Regions from separate parts of the Cellvibrio sp. KY-GH-1 genome, predicted to be linked through region 2. Evidence: predicted binding sites of a transcription regulator. Region 2 holds the regulator's gene; the other holds the start of a gene.
The links. Region 2 encodes PhoB, which activates phosphate uptake and scavenging genes when phosphate is short. Its sites were predicted from a motif close to TGTCATAAANNTGTAACA; they were not measured.
Positions count from the first base shown of each region.

Region 1: the regulator PhoB is predicted to act here: its motif matches at 4,792-4,809, upstream of D0C16_RS09635 (ABC transporter permease subunit).

Region 1 is NZ_CP031728.1:2,223,304-2,231,347, forward strand. It holds gene pstB (phosphate ABC transporter ATP-binding protein PstB) at 1-613, opposite strand, end outside; gene pstA (phosphate ABC transporter permease PstA) at 701-2,389, opposite strand; gene D0C16_RS09635 (ABC transporter permease subunit) at 2,419-4,710, opposite strand; gene D0C16_RS09640 (PstS family phosphate ABC transporter substrate-binding protein) at 4,870-5,841, opposite strand; gene D0C16_RS09645 (ClpXP protease specificity-enhancing factor) at 6,034-6,450, opposite strand; gene D0C16_RS09650 (ubiquinol-cytochrome c reductase) at 6,557-8,044, opposite strand, start outside.
Region 2 is NZ_CP031728.1:4,169,427-4,177,470, reverse strand. It holds gene D0C16_RS17660 (hypothetical protein) at 1-237, shown strand, start outside; gene D0C16_RS17655 (dicarboxylate/amino acid:cation symporter) at 314-1,615, opposite strand; gene D0C16_RS17650 (HU family DNA-binding protein) at 1,721-1,996, opposite strand; gene D0C16_RS17645 (chorismate lyase) at 2,176-2,745, shown strand; gene ubiA (4-hydroxybenzoate octaprenyltransferase) at 3,388-4,221, shown strand; gene D0C16_RS17630 (hypothetical protein) at 4,355-5,446, shown strand; gene phoB (phosphate regulon transcriptional regulator PhoB) at 5,975-6,673, shown strand; gene phoR (phosphate regulon sensor histidine kinase PhoR) at 6,825-8,044, shown strand, end outside.

The DNA of each region.
Region 1 (8,044 bases), 1.9 Mb from region 2:
TGTACTGGTGCTTTAATTCGTTAATGAGTTCTTCAATTTTCAACGTAGAAATTGGATCGAGTGCCGATGCCGGCTCATCCAATAAAATCACTTCAGGTTCAATCGCAATTGCACGCGCGATCACCAAGCGCTGCTGTTGACCGCCTGACAAGCCAAAGGCGTTGTCGTGCAAGCGATCTTTTACCTCGTCCCAAAGCGCAGCACCACGCAATGATTTTTCGACTACTTCGTCTAATACACGCTTGGATTTCACACCTTGCAAGCGTAGACCATAGGCAACATTTTCGTAGATAGTTTTTGGGAATGGATTGGGTTTTTGGAACACCATTCCCACTTGGCGGCGCAACTCAGCCACATCGACCGCTTTGTCATAAATGTTAGCGCCTTCCAACAAAATTTCACCTTCAATGCGGCAGGCATCTACCAAATCGTTCATGCGATTAAAGCAGCGCAATAAAGTTGACTTACCACACCCGGAAGGGCCGATAAAGGCAGTCACTTTTTTCTCTGGAATTTTCATATTCACAGTGTTTAACGCGCGTTTCGGACCGTAGTACAAGTTGAGGTTTTTCACTTCAAGCTTAATAGGTTCTACCAGTGCTGTTGGGCTCATATTCGGGGCCTGTGTAAGACTCGGTTAAATTTTGATGAACAATATATTGCAAATAAATGACAAAATTATTACAAACCCACGTACCCATTAATCCGACGCACTGCGGTATTTTTCACGCAGGTTATTACGGATTTTGATGGCGGTAATATTCAGGGCAATAATCAACAACACCAGCGTTAATGAAGTGGCATATACCAATGGGCGCGCCGCTTCTACGTTAGGGCTTTGGAAGCCCACATCATAAATGTGGAAGCCGAGGTGCATAATTTTTTGATCCAGGTGCAAGTAAGGGTAATTGCCATCTACCGGCAAGGCGGGAGCTAACTTAACAACCCCCACCAACATTAATGGTGCAACCTCACCTGCCGCGCGAGCAATTGCCAGAATCAAACCCGTCATCATCGCGGGTGTTGCTAGCGGCACAACCACTTTCCAAAGGGTTTCCGCTTTGGTAGCGCCCAGCGCAAGACTGCCCTGGCGAATCGTGCTGGGAATACGCGACAATCCCTCTTCTGTCGATACAATCACAATCGGCAAGGTTAACAATGCAAGCGTTAACGACGCCCAAAATAAACCGGGAGTACCAAAGGTTGGCGATGGCAAAGACTCGGTATAAAACAATTCATCGATGTTGCCACCGAGCGTATAGACAAAGAATCCCAAACCAAATACTCCGTACACAATCGAAGGAACACCGGCGAGGTTATACACAGAGATACGAATAATTTTTAAGAAAGTGCCCTGTTTGGCGTATTCACGCAGATAAATCGCCGCCAGCACACCAAATGGCGTAACCATAATAGACATCACGATTACCATCGTGAGGGTGCCGAAAATTGCCGGGAAGATACCGCCTTCAGTATTTGCCTCGCGCGGCTCGGCTGTCATAAATTCCCAGAAGCGCTCCACGTACTGACCTGACTTGGCAATCACACCCATATCATTCGGGCGAGTAACGCGCACTATATGATCGAACGCAATCACAACTTCTTTGTTGTCTGCGGTGCGCGCAATTAATTTGTCACGTGTTGCCTGCGTAAGGATTTCATCGCGCTCTTTTTTTATCACTTCGTATTCTGCTTCCAGCGCCGCGCGACGCTCAGCCAATTCTGCATCAGCATTGGCCAATTGCGTACCAGCGACACCATCCAATTCCAACCGGCGGCGCTCCAGACGCAACTCGTCCATTTGATTGTTGATACGACCAATATCCACTTTTTCAATGCGATGGATCTTGTCATGCAATTCCAATGCACGACCGAGCCGCTGATCCAGTTGCTGCCAAAAATCAGCGCTGCTTAATTCACTAACAACATGGTCCTGCTCTTTAATGGCCACAGGATAACCGTAAAAATTACCCCACTCACGACGCTCAATCGCAATCGCATCTTTGGGGTATTCCCACTTATCCATCCCTGTATCGAGGAACCAGGCAAAGTCGCGGCCGTTGACATCGCGATTACCCATTTTTAATAAATGGCGAGTGATTAACTCAACCTCAGGTGCAACTGTGTAGCCGCCATCACGTGCTACCGCCGCAGAAATAATTTCATCGCGCACGGCTTCACCCATCACGACATGACGCTCGCCGTCGCGGTCAACAATCGACGTTTGCAAAATATCCGCCGGCCAGAAGTGACCAAAACCACGCACCGCAATCAAACCCAGCAGGCCCAACACCATCAACATACAAATGGCAACTGCACCGCCGTTTAGCCAAATCCAGGGCGAGCCACTGCTGAACCAGGACGTTTTTCGTTTCAATAAATTTTTCATTACAGGCTTCCGAAAAAAATCATCTGAAATTACAGATTGCTATAGCGTTGACGCAAACGCTGACGAATAACTTCTGCCAAGGTGTTCACTACGAACGTCAGTGCAAGTAACACCAGTGCCGCCAGGAACAGCACCCGGAAATGCGTACTACCTACTGCAGTTTCAGGCAATTCCACCGCGATGTTTGCCGATAGCGTACGCATACCTTCGAAGATATTGAAATTCACCACTGGGCTATTACCAGTTGCCATCAGCACAATCATGGTTTCACCCACTGCCCGACCAAACCCCATCATCACTGCGGAAAAAATACCTGGACTTGCGGTTGGCAACACTACTCCCACCATCGTCTGCCAAGGCGTTGCGCCTAAAGCGAGCGAACCTTGTGTGAGATGACGCGGTACACTGAACACGGCATCTTCAGCGATAGAAAAAATACTTGGAATAACTGCAAAGCCCATGATAATTCCCACCACCAACGCGTTGCGCTGATCGTAATTTATTCCGGCATCGGTAAACCATTGACGCATGCTGCCATTAAAAAACCAGACTTCCGTTAATGGACTGACCGTAACGCAGGCCCACACAGTGGCAACAATTGGTAACAACACAATTACCGCCTCCCAACCTTCCGGCATTTTGTTGCGGACAGATTCAGGGCACTTACTCCACGCAAATCCGGTTACCAACATAGTGACTGGCAACAATATTAATATGCTGAAAATTGCGGGTAGATGATTTTCAATAAAAGGCGCGAGCCACAATCCTGCAAGGAAACCGAGAATTACTGTCGGCAGCGCCGCCATAATTTCAATGGTCGGTTTTACAATGCCGCGCAATTTCGGAGTCATAAAATAAGCGGTGTAAATTGCGCCCATCACACCCAGCGGAACCGCAAATAAAATCGCGAAGAAAGCGGCTTTTAAGGTACCTAACGAAAGCGGGACAAAACTCATCTTGGCTTCGAAGTTGTCGCTACCTGAAGAAGCCTGCCAAATATATTCCGGCGCATCGCGACCTTCGTACCACACTTTTTGCCAGAGCGAGCTGAAAGATACTTCCGGGTGTTTGTTCCAAACATCGAGTAGTGACAAATTTTTGCTGTTATCAATTAGCAAAGCGCGGTTGTTTATTGGTGATACGGCAATTTTGTTAATGGGTTTGTCGCCCATGGACTCAACTAACAAGGTGCGCTGCGACGTGCCGAAATAAATACCGATATTGCCTTTAACATCGCCGGCCCAAAAACCGCGACGCGCAAACTCCGGGGCAAACCCGGTAATTGCACCTGGCAGAGAATCAAAATCGCGCACATGGGTTACGTGATATTCATTGTGTTGGTCGCGCACTAAAAACCATTGACTTACGTGGCCTTCGCTAGTGCCCACAGCCAGCGAACCCGTGCCTACCAGAAATTGCATGGCGGTGATTTTTCCGTGAGGAATAACCACGGCTTCTTTGCGCTCTGCCGCAGAAGGGCTAACAATTTTGTACAAAATAATTTGCGCTTTATCGGTTGCAACAACCAGATGTTGTGCCCCCTCATCGATTTGCATGTGCGTACCGGTCGCGCCTTGTGGCAAAGGTGGTAAAGTAAAAATTTCCTGCTCGAGGTTTACCGCACCGGTAATTAAATTGCGACTGCTGCTAAATACACCGAGTATTAACCTATTATCGGCCGTCAAGGCTCCAATTAACGTACCACTGGAGGTCTCCTGAATCGCTAATACGCTTAAAGCACTGCCCTTCTCATCCAATTGAATTGGCTGATCGCCTAGTGGAAATTCAATGCTAGGAGTAATTTGACGTTTGTCGTTTGGGTAGCTGAGTTCATATTCTGTTTTCGCGACAGCAACCTGACCATTGTTATAGCCGTAAGCTACCAGACCATGATCAGCCGTACTGGTTGCCAGCGCCGAAAATTCGCTGCGTTCCGATTTTGGCATTTGAGCAGACAGCAGGGTTTTACCGTCATCCACGGTGAAGAAACTAATAGCGCCACTGCGTTTAAAGTTGCCACCAATTTCTTCATAGCGCTCCAGGGTCAGGAATTCTGTTTCATCTTCCGGCGCTTGATGAAGGGCCTCAGGTGTATAAGTTTTGACTACCTCTACCGATGCCCCACGAAACAGGGGTGCGATCTCAGAGAAAAGGTAGAAAAATATCAACCCCAATGAAAAAACAACCGCCATGCCGGCGGTCATCACTCCATAACGGGATAAGCCATCCTTAAATTTGCGTAGGCGACGCAGGCGGTTGCGCTGTTCGAGTGTCGGCATCAAGCTGACGGTTTCTTTTACCAAGGGAATGGGTTCGGACATGGTCTGCTCACCTGATTAAACTTCTGGCACGAGAATCCTAACAATCAAAAATGACACTTTTGTTACAAAACCCGATTTGATTGTCATTTTTCTGTAACACAAATCACTAGGACGAAAAAAAGCCGCCCATCGGGGCGGCCTTTAACATCAGCAAATTAGTTATTTTTGCAGATCAGCCAGCGCTTTGGTGGTCATGGTCGACGGCAGCGGGATATAACCATCACGCACTACAGTTTCCTGACCTTGCTTGGAGAGAACCATCTTCAAAAACTCGAGCTGCAGAGCATCCAGCTTGCGATTTGGGTGCTTATTGATGTAAACATACAACACGCGCGCCAGAGGATAGGTGCCATCCAATGCGTGAGTTGCATCAGGCGTTATGAATGGTTGTCCATCTTTCTTGGAGAGTGGCAACGCACGCACGCCAGAAGTGATGTAACCAATACCTGAGTAACCAATACCGTTGATCGACTCTGATACACCCTGCACTACCGAAGCAGAACCTGGTTGCTCATTGATAGTTGCTTTGAAGTCACCTTTACACAGGGCTTCATCCTTAAAGTAACCGTAGGTACCCGATACTGCGTTACGGCTGTAGATGGTGAAATCGCGGTTCGCCCATGCACCCTCAAGACCTACCTCACCCCAACGGGTGATATCTTTAGCTTCGCCGCACTTGCGGGTAGCAGAGAAAATGGCATCCACTTGTTGCAGCGACAAACCTTTTACCGGGTTGTCCTTGTTTACATAGACTGCTAAAACATCGATCGCCACAGGCACAGCAGTTGGCTTGTAACCGTATTTTGCTTCGAAAGCCTGAACTTCTTCAGCTTTCATTTCACGGCTCATTGGGCCGAAGTTAGCAGTACCTTCGATCAACGCTGGTGGCGCAGTTGAAGAACCAGCACCTTGAATCTGGATGTTTACATTCGGGTACAGCTTTTTGAAATCTTCTGCCCAAAGGGTCATCAAGTTGTTCAGTGTGTCTGAACCAATTGAGTTAACGTTGCCGGAAACCCCTGTTGCCACCTTGTATTCCGGCAACTTTGGATCAACGGCAGCCTGCAGTGCAGCAGTGCAAACCATAGAGCCGGCCAATACCAGCCCCTTGATAATGTTCTTGGCGTTCATAGAGCGCTCCGTTAGTCATTGCGTAGATTGGTTAGATGGCAAGGTTGCCTTACCACTGAGCGCTACTCTAACGAGCGAATATGACAGTAATGTGACCAACGAATGTTTTTGTCACAAATATGTCGCACAAGCGTCACAAACCTGCACCTAAAGCAACAACACCAGCCGCAGCTGGTGTTGTTGAGTCTAGTTTTATTTCACAACCCTGAGTCCGGGCCGTTTCGCCCCATCCCCTATTGACTTAACCGGTGGTGTAGGTGGGGTAGGAGGCGGCACCGGCGGCTGGGGATGTGCCTCCGCCTCAAACATCATCCCCTGGCCATTTTCACGGGCATAGATACCCAGAACGGCGCCTGTGGGGATATACAGATTATTCACCACACCACTAAAACGAGCATTAAAGGAAACCGCCGTATTATCCATAAAAAAATCTTTCACTGCAGTGGGTGATATATTCAAGATGATCTGACCATCTTTGTTGACATGCTGCTGGGGTACCTGGGTTCCTTGCACATGGGCATCCACCAAAATATGAGGGGTGCAATTATTGTCCAATATCCATTCGTAGATGGCGCGCAAAAAGTAAGGGCGACTGGAAGACATGGACATAAAATTTTCCTTGAAAGTAAACAACATCATCAAGTTACAGGGATTCAACAATAGACTCAAACAAAAAGGGCGACTTGCGTCGCCCTTTTTGTTTGTTGCAGATCTATCAGTGAATTTCTCGCCAGAACTCACGGTTCAGGAAGTATACAAAGATAAATAAAATTACCAGAAAGCCCAAGACATAGTATCCAATGCCCTGACGCTTTACAGCGATTGGCTCAGCCACATACTCCAGGAAGTTAACAAGGTCATACACCGCCTCATCAAACTCAGCTTGAGACATAGAACCCTTAACTTTACCTTCTTTGAGCGCACCGCAATGCTCATCGATTTCCACCTGACCAACATCGTTGCGCAACGCGCCACCGTGATGATTCAGTTTTGGGCCGGCACCGCATTCAAGCAAGCCTTGCGGGCCGATTAACACGTGCGGCATACCCACATTAGGAAATACACGGTTGTTAACACCCCATGGGCGGGTTTCATCTTTGTAGAAGTTACGCAAATAGGTATAAATCCACTCAGGTGAGCGTGCACGCGCAACCAAAGTCAAATCCGGAGGAACCACACCAAACCAAATTTTGGCTTGCTGGGGCTTCATAGCAATCTCCATCAATTGACCGATACGTTGATCGCCGAAAATCAGGTTTTGCTCCATCACATCATGGGGAATACCCAAGTCATCAGCTACACGCTCAAAACGGGAATATTTCAGTGAATGGCAACCCATACAGTAGTTCGTGAAATATTTGGCGCCACGCTGCAATGAATCCTTGTCATTCAGGTCAGCCTCCATGTAATCACAAGGAATCGCACCGCAATTGAAAGCACCTTCAGATGCCACCGCTTTGATAGGTACGACCGCCAGAATCACAAACAGGATAAAGCCAGCAGCAACCAACAAGCCCGGCAATCCTTTGGCCTGAACACGAGTCGGCTCAACCAAATCTTTATCACGCGCCGCCAACAAGGGCAGAACCGCGAAGATAGCCGCTAGCAGGAAGCAGAACCCAATCAGCAGCGCAGGTACATCACCACCGATATAAACAGCACCCATCCAGGCAAAGATCACCGCAAAAGCACCACTCAACACCCACGAGGTTTTGGATTTGGCTTTTTCTGCACTCGTAGTTGTCCAAACCGGCATAGTTACGAAATATGCAAAGTAGAACGCTGTGGCAATTTGCGATAGCAGGGTTCTACCTTCCGTTGGAGCCTTAACACCCAAATACCCGAGAACAACGAACATGGAGGCAAATGCAATCAGCGCAATACGTGGAATATGTCCGCGATAGCGCATAGATTTGACCTTGCTGCGATCCAACCAGGGCAATACGAACAGAATAGCGATTGCCGCTGCCATAGCCACAAAGCCTAAGAACTTGGCGGTCAATACCATTGGGCCGAGTTCGATTTGCATGGTCACTGCGCGCAGTACCGCATAGAAAGGAGTGAAGTACCATACCGGTGCGATATGTGTTGGTGTCTTCAGGTTGTTAGCTTCTTCGAAGTTGGCGTATTCAAGGAAGAAACCGCCCATCTCCGGCATAAAGAACATTATGAAACAGAAGGCAAACAGGAATACTGTGATCCC
Region 2 (8,044 bases):
AATGTCATCGCACACGAATTGATTGGCGAACCTTTTGCCAATGAGCTGGATCAGGCAGTGTTATTTTCGGCCGAGTTATTGCTCAACGAACACAAATTTGATGGGAAAAATTTTTCTACTTATATCGACACCCACAAAACCCAGGGTTGGCAGCAGGAATTTGAGCGCTGGCCCTGCTTGACGGATGATTTAGCTATCAGCGTGGAGTTTGAATCCAACCCACCCACCAAACATTAATTTGGTTAGCGTACAAAATAAAAAAAGCGACTGAATAAAACAGTCGCTTTTTTTATTTTACTAATCCACCGGGGGCTTACACAGGGTCAACTTCCGCATTTAACTGCATGTTTTCGTAACGGGTTTTGTCCAGCATATTTTCGCTCTTCGCAACTATTACCGAAACAACGGCATCGCCGGTTACATTCACTGCAGTGCGAACCATATCCAGAAAGCGATCCACACCAATAATTAATGCAATGCCCTCAACGGGTAAATTAACCGACTGCAACACCATCGCCAGAGTGACTAACCCGACGCTGGGCACACCGGCGGTACCAATAGAGGCGAGCGTAGCGGTTAATATCACCATCAAGTATCCCGCAATGCCAATATCAATATTGTAAGCCTGCGCTATAAACACCGTCGCAACACCTTGCATGATGGCAGTACCATCCATGTTGATCGTGGCTCCAAGGGGAATCGAAAAACTACACACTTTATTATCCACGCCGAGGTCATGTTCACATGTGCGCAAATTCACCGGCAGTGTGGCGTTACTTGACGATGTACTGAAGGCAAACACAGCCACTTTCCACATTTTTTTAAAAAAAATCACCGGGCTTAAACCACTCAACAGCTTTAGCAAAGTTCCGTAAACACCAAAAGCGTGTAACAACAACACAAACAACACCGTGAAAAAATACTTGGCTAAATCCAGAATCGCCCCAAAACCAATTGACGCAAATAATTTCACCAACAAACAAAACACACCGTAGGGCGCAAGCTGCATCAGCAACATCATCATTTTCAAAACAACTTCGTTCAAATGCTCAAAAAAATTCCGCATATTGAGCGCAATTTCACCGCCGGTACGCGATATGGCGATACCAAATAAAATTGAGAAAACAATCACCTGCAACATATTGCCTTCGGCCATCGCTTGCACTGGATTGCTCGGGAAAATATCAAGGAAAGTTTCTTTGATCGAGGGAGCTGGTGGTGCCGAGTAAGTGCTGGACAATGCCATATCGACACCGGCGCCCGGCTGGATAAATACTGCTACTCCCATTGCCAAGGCAATAGCCATGGCCGTGGTGACCAAATAGAGCACCAGCGTTTTCGTGGCGAGAGCCCCCATGCGGTTGTGCCCCCCGAGCGACGCCGCACCGCACACTAAAGAAACAAAAACGAGCGGCACTACGAGTAATTTAAGTGACGCCACAAAAATTTGTCCGATGGTGTCAAACAGACCATTGATAACGAACACTTGTAACCACTGGCCCAGAGGACTAGCGGCAGTCTGATGTGCTTGATCAACCCCCATAATCAGGTTGAACACCACGCCTACAATGACCCCTAGCACCATGCCGAGTAAAATTTTATTGGTTAGTGACATAGATACACCCCGGGGCAATAGGTATTTAGCTTTTATTGTTGGTTGAGTCTGGTGTTGGTCAAATCAGAGGCGATGGCGGCGTGGTCATGCCGCCGGAGGAAAGTGTTATTCGTTAACCGCATCTTTCAGGGCTTTGCCCGCTTTGAAAGTTACAGTCTTGCTAGCAGCGATCTGAATAGTTGCTCCAGTCTGCGGATTGCGCCCTTCGCGCGCGGCACGCTCGCTAACATTGAAGGTACCGAATCCCAACAAGGCCACAGACTCACCGCGAGCAAGCGCATTGGTAATCTGTTCGATAAAGGCAGAAACCACCAGGTCAGCCTTGTTAACGCCCAAGTCAGTGTTATTTGCCAGAGCTACGACTATATCGGTCTTGTGCATATTTTCTTCTCCTAAATAGTGAATCGCCGGGGGAGTTTACCTGCATTAATCCGCAAGCGGCAGACTTATCTCGATTTTTTACACGGCAAGACAAACGAGCTGATAAACTGCGGCCCGCCTTGAACACTGCAAGTGTTTTTATCCGCCAACCCAACCGCTTTATGACCAGGAGACCGCGATTGCCCCAGGCATATTCCACCCCCGGCTTATTGTGGCGCCCACTCGCACTCTGGCCGCGCGCGATTCGTCCGCCCTTGGCATTGCAACACTGGTTAACCGACCCAGGCTCCCTAACTGCGCGCCTGATCAAAAAAAGCACTGGCAAGTTTGAGGTGGAGATAGTTCGTCAGTTTATTGGCCGCGCCAGCCGAAATGAATGTGAGGTGTTGGCGATACGGATGAGTGACCTGGTAATGATTCGCGAGGTAATCCTCAAAGGTAACAACCAGCCCTGGGTGTTTGCGCGCAGCCTCCTGCCACTCGCTAGCCTTACCGGTGAACTGCGTCATCTGCGCAAACAGCGTACTCGCCCATTGGGTGCATTTTTGTTTAGCCAGTCGCATTTAGTACGCAGTCCAATTGCGGTTGCGGCCATCCAGCGCAATCATTGCTATGTGCCGTCAACACTGGCGGAGTCAGAGTTACTTTGGGGGCGCCGCTCGATTTTTTCCCTGCATGGCAAGCATCTGCTGGTGAGTGAGGTTTTCCTGCCGGATTTTGTCGCCAGCCTCGCATTGGAACAGGCATAATCACCCGCCAACCAGGTATTCCAATAACAAGTCACAGGCGTTTTGGCAATGACAACCCCTAGCGACAAGCCCGCAAACCCTGCCGTAACCCCAGCGGCAACACCTGCACCGGCAGAACCCGGCCCGGCACCGGCTAAACCGGTCATGCGCAAAAAGCCGACCCCCAAACCAGAAACGGAAGCGCCTGTGGCCAATACCGGCCAACAGACTGCGCCAAAAGTAAAGGCCCCGGCTGTAAAAAAGGCAATGCCAACCACAGCACCCGCAACACCAAAGAAGACAGCTACGGAGCAAGTTCCCAGCGGCAATAGCACACAAGAAGCAGCAAGCCCGGTCGCTGAAACCTCCGCTAAACCTGCGACCAAGTCCGCACCGAAAAAGTCAGCGACAGCAACTAAACCCCAGACTCAAACGCCCACAGCTCCAGCTCCAGCTCCAGCTCCAGCTCCAGCTCCAGCTCCAGCTCCAGCTCCAGCTCCAGCTCCAGCTCCAGCTCCAGCTCCAGCTCCAGCTCCAGCTCCAGCTCCAGCTCCAGCTAACAGGAATCATGCAGCGAAAATCCTTAAAAATGCAGAAAAATTGCTAGAAAAAACGCCATCCAGTAATTTCATCTTGCAAAAGGCACCGCACTACTGGCGCTTGATGCGTATGGATCGCCCGATTGGCACCTTATTATTGCTATGGCCAACGCTCTGGGCACTGTGGCTGGCAGCCAAAGGCGTTCCCAGCATCAAGAATCTTGTGATTTTCGTATTGGGCGTGATTGTGATGCGCGCCGCTGGCTGTGTGATTAACGATTTCGCCGATCGCAAAATCGACGGCAAGGTCGCGCGCACCAAAGAACGACCACTGGCGACAGGTGCTGTCTCGAGCAAAGAAGCGATCGTCCTGTTTATAGCACTTTGCCTGACCGCCTTTGGCCTAGTCCTCATGACCGACGCGCTAACCATCAAACTCTCCGTTGGCGGCTTGGCACTGGCATTTTGTTACCCCTTTATGAAACGTCACACTCACCTACCACAGGTAGTTTTGGGCGCCGCGTTCGCTTGGGGAATTCCCATGGCCTATGCCGCAGAAGCCGGTGAACTCAACCGCCATATGTGGGTGATTTATCTGGCCGTCGTACTCTGGACCGTCGCCTACGACACCTTCTACGCCATGGTAGATAGGGATGACGACATGAAAATTGGAGTGAAATCCACCGCCATTTTGTTTGGCGAACAAGATCGCCTAATCACCGGTGCCTTGCAGCTACTAACCATTTACGCACTGGTATTGGTGGGCAATCGCTTTGAATTGGGCGGCCTCTACTACCTTGGGCTGGTAGTAGCGGGCGGATTGTTCGCCTATCAACAGTGGCTAATCCGCTTTCGCGCCCGCGACGCCTGCTTTAACGCCTTCCTCAATAATAACTGGGTGGGGATGGCGATTTTTGTGGGGTTAGCTGCCGACTTAGCCGTGGGTAAATCTTCATAATTCAGGCATATGTTGGAGCTCAAGCTCACTATATAATCGCCGCCCAACCTCAACCCAGGTTTTTTTGTGGCAAGGAACACCGCACAGGGATTATTGCTGCAAAAGGACTATCGCCTATCAGGAGATAAACTCAATGAAATACCTTAATGTCATCGCGAGTAGCTTGCTAGCTTTGGTTATTGCTGCACCTGTCAGTGCATCAGAACCGGCTCATCCGACCGGCAAGGATGTGAGTAGCATCAGCAAATCGGTAAAGTCCTCCAAATCTTCAAAGTCCGCCAAATCATCAAAATCTTCAAAGTCGTCCAAATCATCGAAGACTTCCTCCAGCACCAGCTTTTCATCTACCTCCAGTGTCAGCTCAACATCCAGTGTCGCTGCTTGCCCGTTGATAAGTGGACTGGATAACACTCCGACAGAACTGGGGCTTAGTGTGGCAGCTGGCAACCGAGTCTACTTGTCCCTCCAGGTGCAAAACGCGGATCTTGGTTGGCAATTTCCGGAAGTCCAGCTGAATAACGCCTATGTAACTTTGGTAAGCACTAATGGCTCAACGTTTATCTATGAAGTTTTGGCACTGGAAAACCTGCCCTCAACCAGCCTGACGTCGATCTACCTTAACTACCAACAACTGAACGCCAACCTGAACGTAACGCGCACCATCGGTATTTACGAGACTATTACTAGTGCAGTAAACGGGGCCAACCCGCTGGCAACCACCCTGACTACGTTGGTCGATACCGCTAGTTGTAACGGTAACTCGTCATCAACCACTAACAGCAGTTCAACAGCGACGCAAAGCTCAGGAGCTACAACCTCAAGCGCGAGTTCATCCAGCCCTACAGTTGTTTGCGAAACTCAGGCAGGTGTTGACAAGGGTACTGCCAGCCTTGGTTTCGGTGTACTACAGGGACAAAACGTCTTTCTGAGCCTGCAGTTGCGCAACGCGAATTACATCTCAACCATCCAGATCAGTCTGCCCGAGGCCGATGTCGTGGAAGTGTTTAATAGCGGCGGCAAGCGAATTTTCCAGGTCAGTGCTCTGCAAAATATCCCGGCAGTCGCCAATTTCCAGCTGAATTACGGATTTCAGCAAACAATTGCCAATCAAAACGTATGGCGTGATGTCGCTATTCACGACACCATTACCGGAGCCATCAACGGTATTTTCCCACTCAGCACATCTTCCAGCCTGCTGGTGGATGCGGCTAGTTGCGTCCAATAATATTCCCGATTAAGGGAATATTATTCCTGCATGATAGTTACTTTAACAATCAAGCAGGCCAGCGATAAAACGCCCTTGTGGCGCATTTTTTAATGTTAACGTTAAAGTATGCGCCACTCGGTCAACCCTCTCGATAATACTCACCGAGCAGCACGTTTTGCGGCTTCATCTACCAATTCGATAAGCGTTAGCACCGATTGCCGATGCAGGTATCGCAGTTTCACGCGGTGCAGCCATCTATGACGCTATTAGCGATCAACGGAAACCTCCGATTGACGCCCTCCTGTGACATTATCGAAGGTCATACTTGGTAACAAAATACATCGCCTAAACACACTAACGAACAATACAGGTTTGGCGGAGCGTTTGCCCCTTAGAACAGCGTTCATAAAGATCTTACGTGCTATATTTCCCCCAAATATCCTGCACACTGTCATAAATGTGTAACACTGAACTTATTTAATAAGCTGCAATATTAGCTTCATAAATACCGAAGCTTCCCGTGGTTTACTCAGGCAGAGCACCTTTATGACTGGTCGCAAAATTCTGATCGTTGATGATGAATCCGCTATTCGCGATATGTTGCGCGTGGCACTGGAGATGGCTGAGTATCAAGTCATGGAGGCGAGCAATGCGCAGGATGCTCACGGCCTGATCATTGATGAAAAGCCTGACTTAATCCTGCTCGACTGGATGATGCCCGGCACCAGCGGTATCGAATTGGCGCGCCGGTTGAAGCGCGATGAGGTGACCTCGGCAACTCCGATCATCATGCTGACCGCCAAAGGTGAAGAGGACAACAAAATTCAGGGCCTGGAAGTGGGCGCTGACGATTACATCACCAAACCCTTTTCCCCGCGTGAGCTGGTCGCGCGCTTGAAGGCAGTATTGCGCCGCGCCGATCCGCAAATCAATTCCGCCCCCATTACCGTTCAGGGCTTGTGTCTGGACCCCGCCAGCCACCGCGTGACCATCAATGATCAGTCGGTCGATATGGGCCCCACCGAATATCGGCTGCTGGAATTTTTCCTCACTCACCAGGAACGGGCTTATACTCGCAGCCAATTACTGGATCATGTGTGGGGCGGCAATGTTTATGTGGAAGAGCGGACGGTAGATGTGCATATTCGCCGCCTGCGCAAAGCTCTGACCATAGACGGCCATGAAGACTTGATCCAGACCGTACGCGGTACCGGTTACCGTTTCTCCACTCGCATTGAAGCCTGATTTCACTCTGCGGTGAGTATCCGGAGGTAGAAACCTCTGCAAGACCATCGGAGACAGGGACGTCGACGATGAGCCCCCATGGATGGGTTCACGGCGTGTCTTGCAGAGGTTTCTACCTCCGGATACGGATTAAGAACTAAGAGGCTCCCCCTTGCTTAAAGGTTTCAGTACCGAACTCCAACGTATTCTGGTCATCCTCGTTGTCTGCAGCGTGATTGGCTTTTTTAGCGACCATTATGCGCTTTGGATGCTATTTGGCTGTGCGATTTATATTCTCTGGATGCTCTGGCAGATGCGCCGTCTCAACCAATGGCTGGTGCGTCAGGAGAGCGAACACCCGCCCGAAGCCAGCGGTATCTGGGGCCAGATCTTCGACAATATCTACCAATTACAACGCGACCAGCGGCTGGAAAAAGAAAACCTGCAAGCGGTGATTAAACGCATTCAGGAAATCAGCTCTGCACTAAAAGATGGCCTGGTAATTCTGGATGCGCGCGGCCATCTGGATTTCTGGAACCCGGCCGCACACCGAATGCTGGCGCTCAGCACCAAAGACCAGGGGCAATCGGTCATCAACTTTATCCGCCACCCCAAATTCGTGACCTACTTTGAAGAAGGCAACTACGAGGAACCACTGGAACTGCCGTCCTCGCGCTTCGCGTCCAAACAGCTGCAATTCCAGATCACCCTGTTTGGCAAGAATGAACGGTTAATTGTAATTCGCGACGTAACACAGCTGCATAACCTGGAAAAAATGCGCCAGGACTTCATTGCCAACGTCTCCCACGAACTGCGTACACCGCTGACGGTTATCAACGGCTATGTAGAAACCCTGGTGGATAACAACACTACACCTACGTGGATTAAGCCGTTGCAGCAAATGTTGCAGCAATCCAAGCGCATGTCGCTATTGATTAATGATTTGCTGGTGTTATCCAAACTGGAAACCACTGAAGCCGGCCACAACCACAAGCCAATCAATATCGAACAGCTACTCGCGATTGTAAAAAGCGAAGCCGAAGTGTTGAGTAAAGAAAAGGAACAGCAGCTCACGCTCATCTGCAACAACACCACCAAGCCCTTGCAGTTACCTGGAAATGAAAAGGAATTACACAGCGCCTTTTCCAACCTGGTTATCAACGCGGTAAAGTACACGCCCAACGAAGGGCGTATTAGTCTTTTGTTATGGCAGGATCAGAAACATTTTTACTTTTCCGTCAGCGATAACGGGCCAGGTATAGAAGCTCAACACATCCCACGCCTTACCGAGCGCTTCTACCGCGTCGATGCCAGCCGCAACAGCAGCACGGGCGGTACTGGTTTGGGATTGGCAATCGTGAAGCATGTACTAATGCGCCACGATGCTGAATT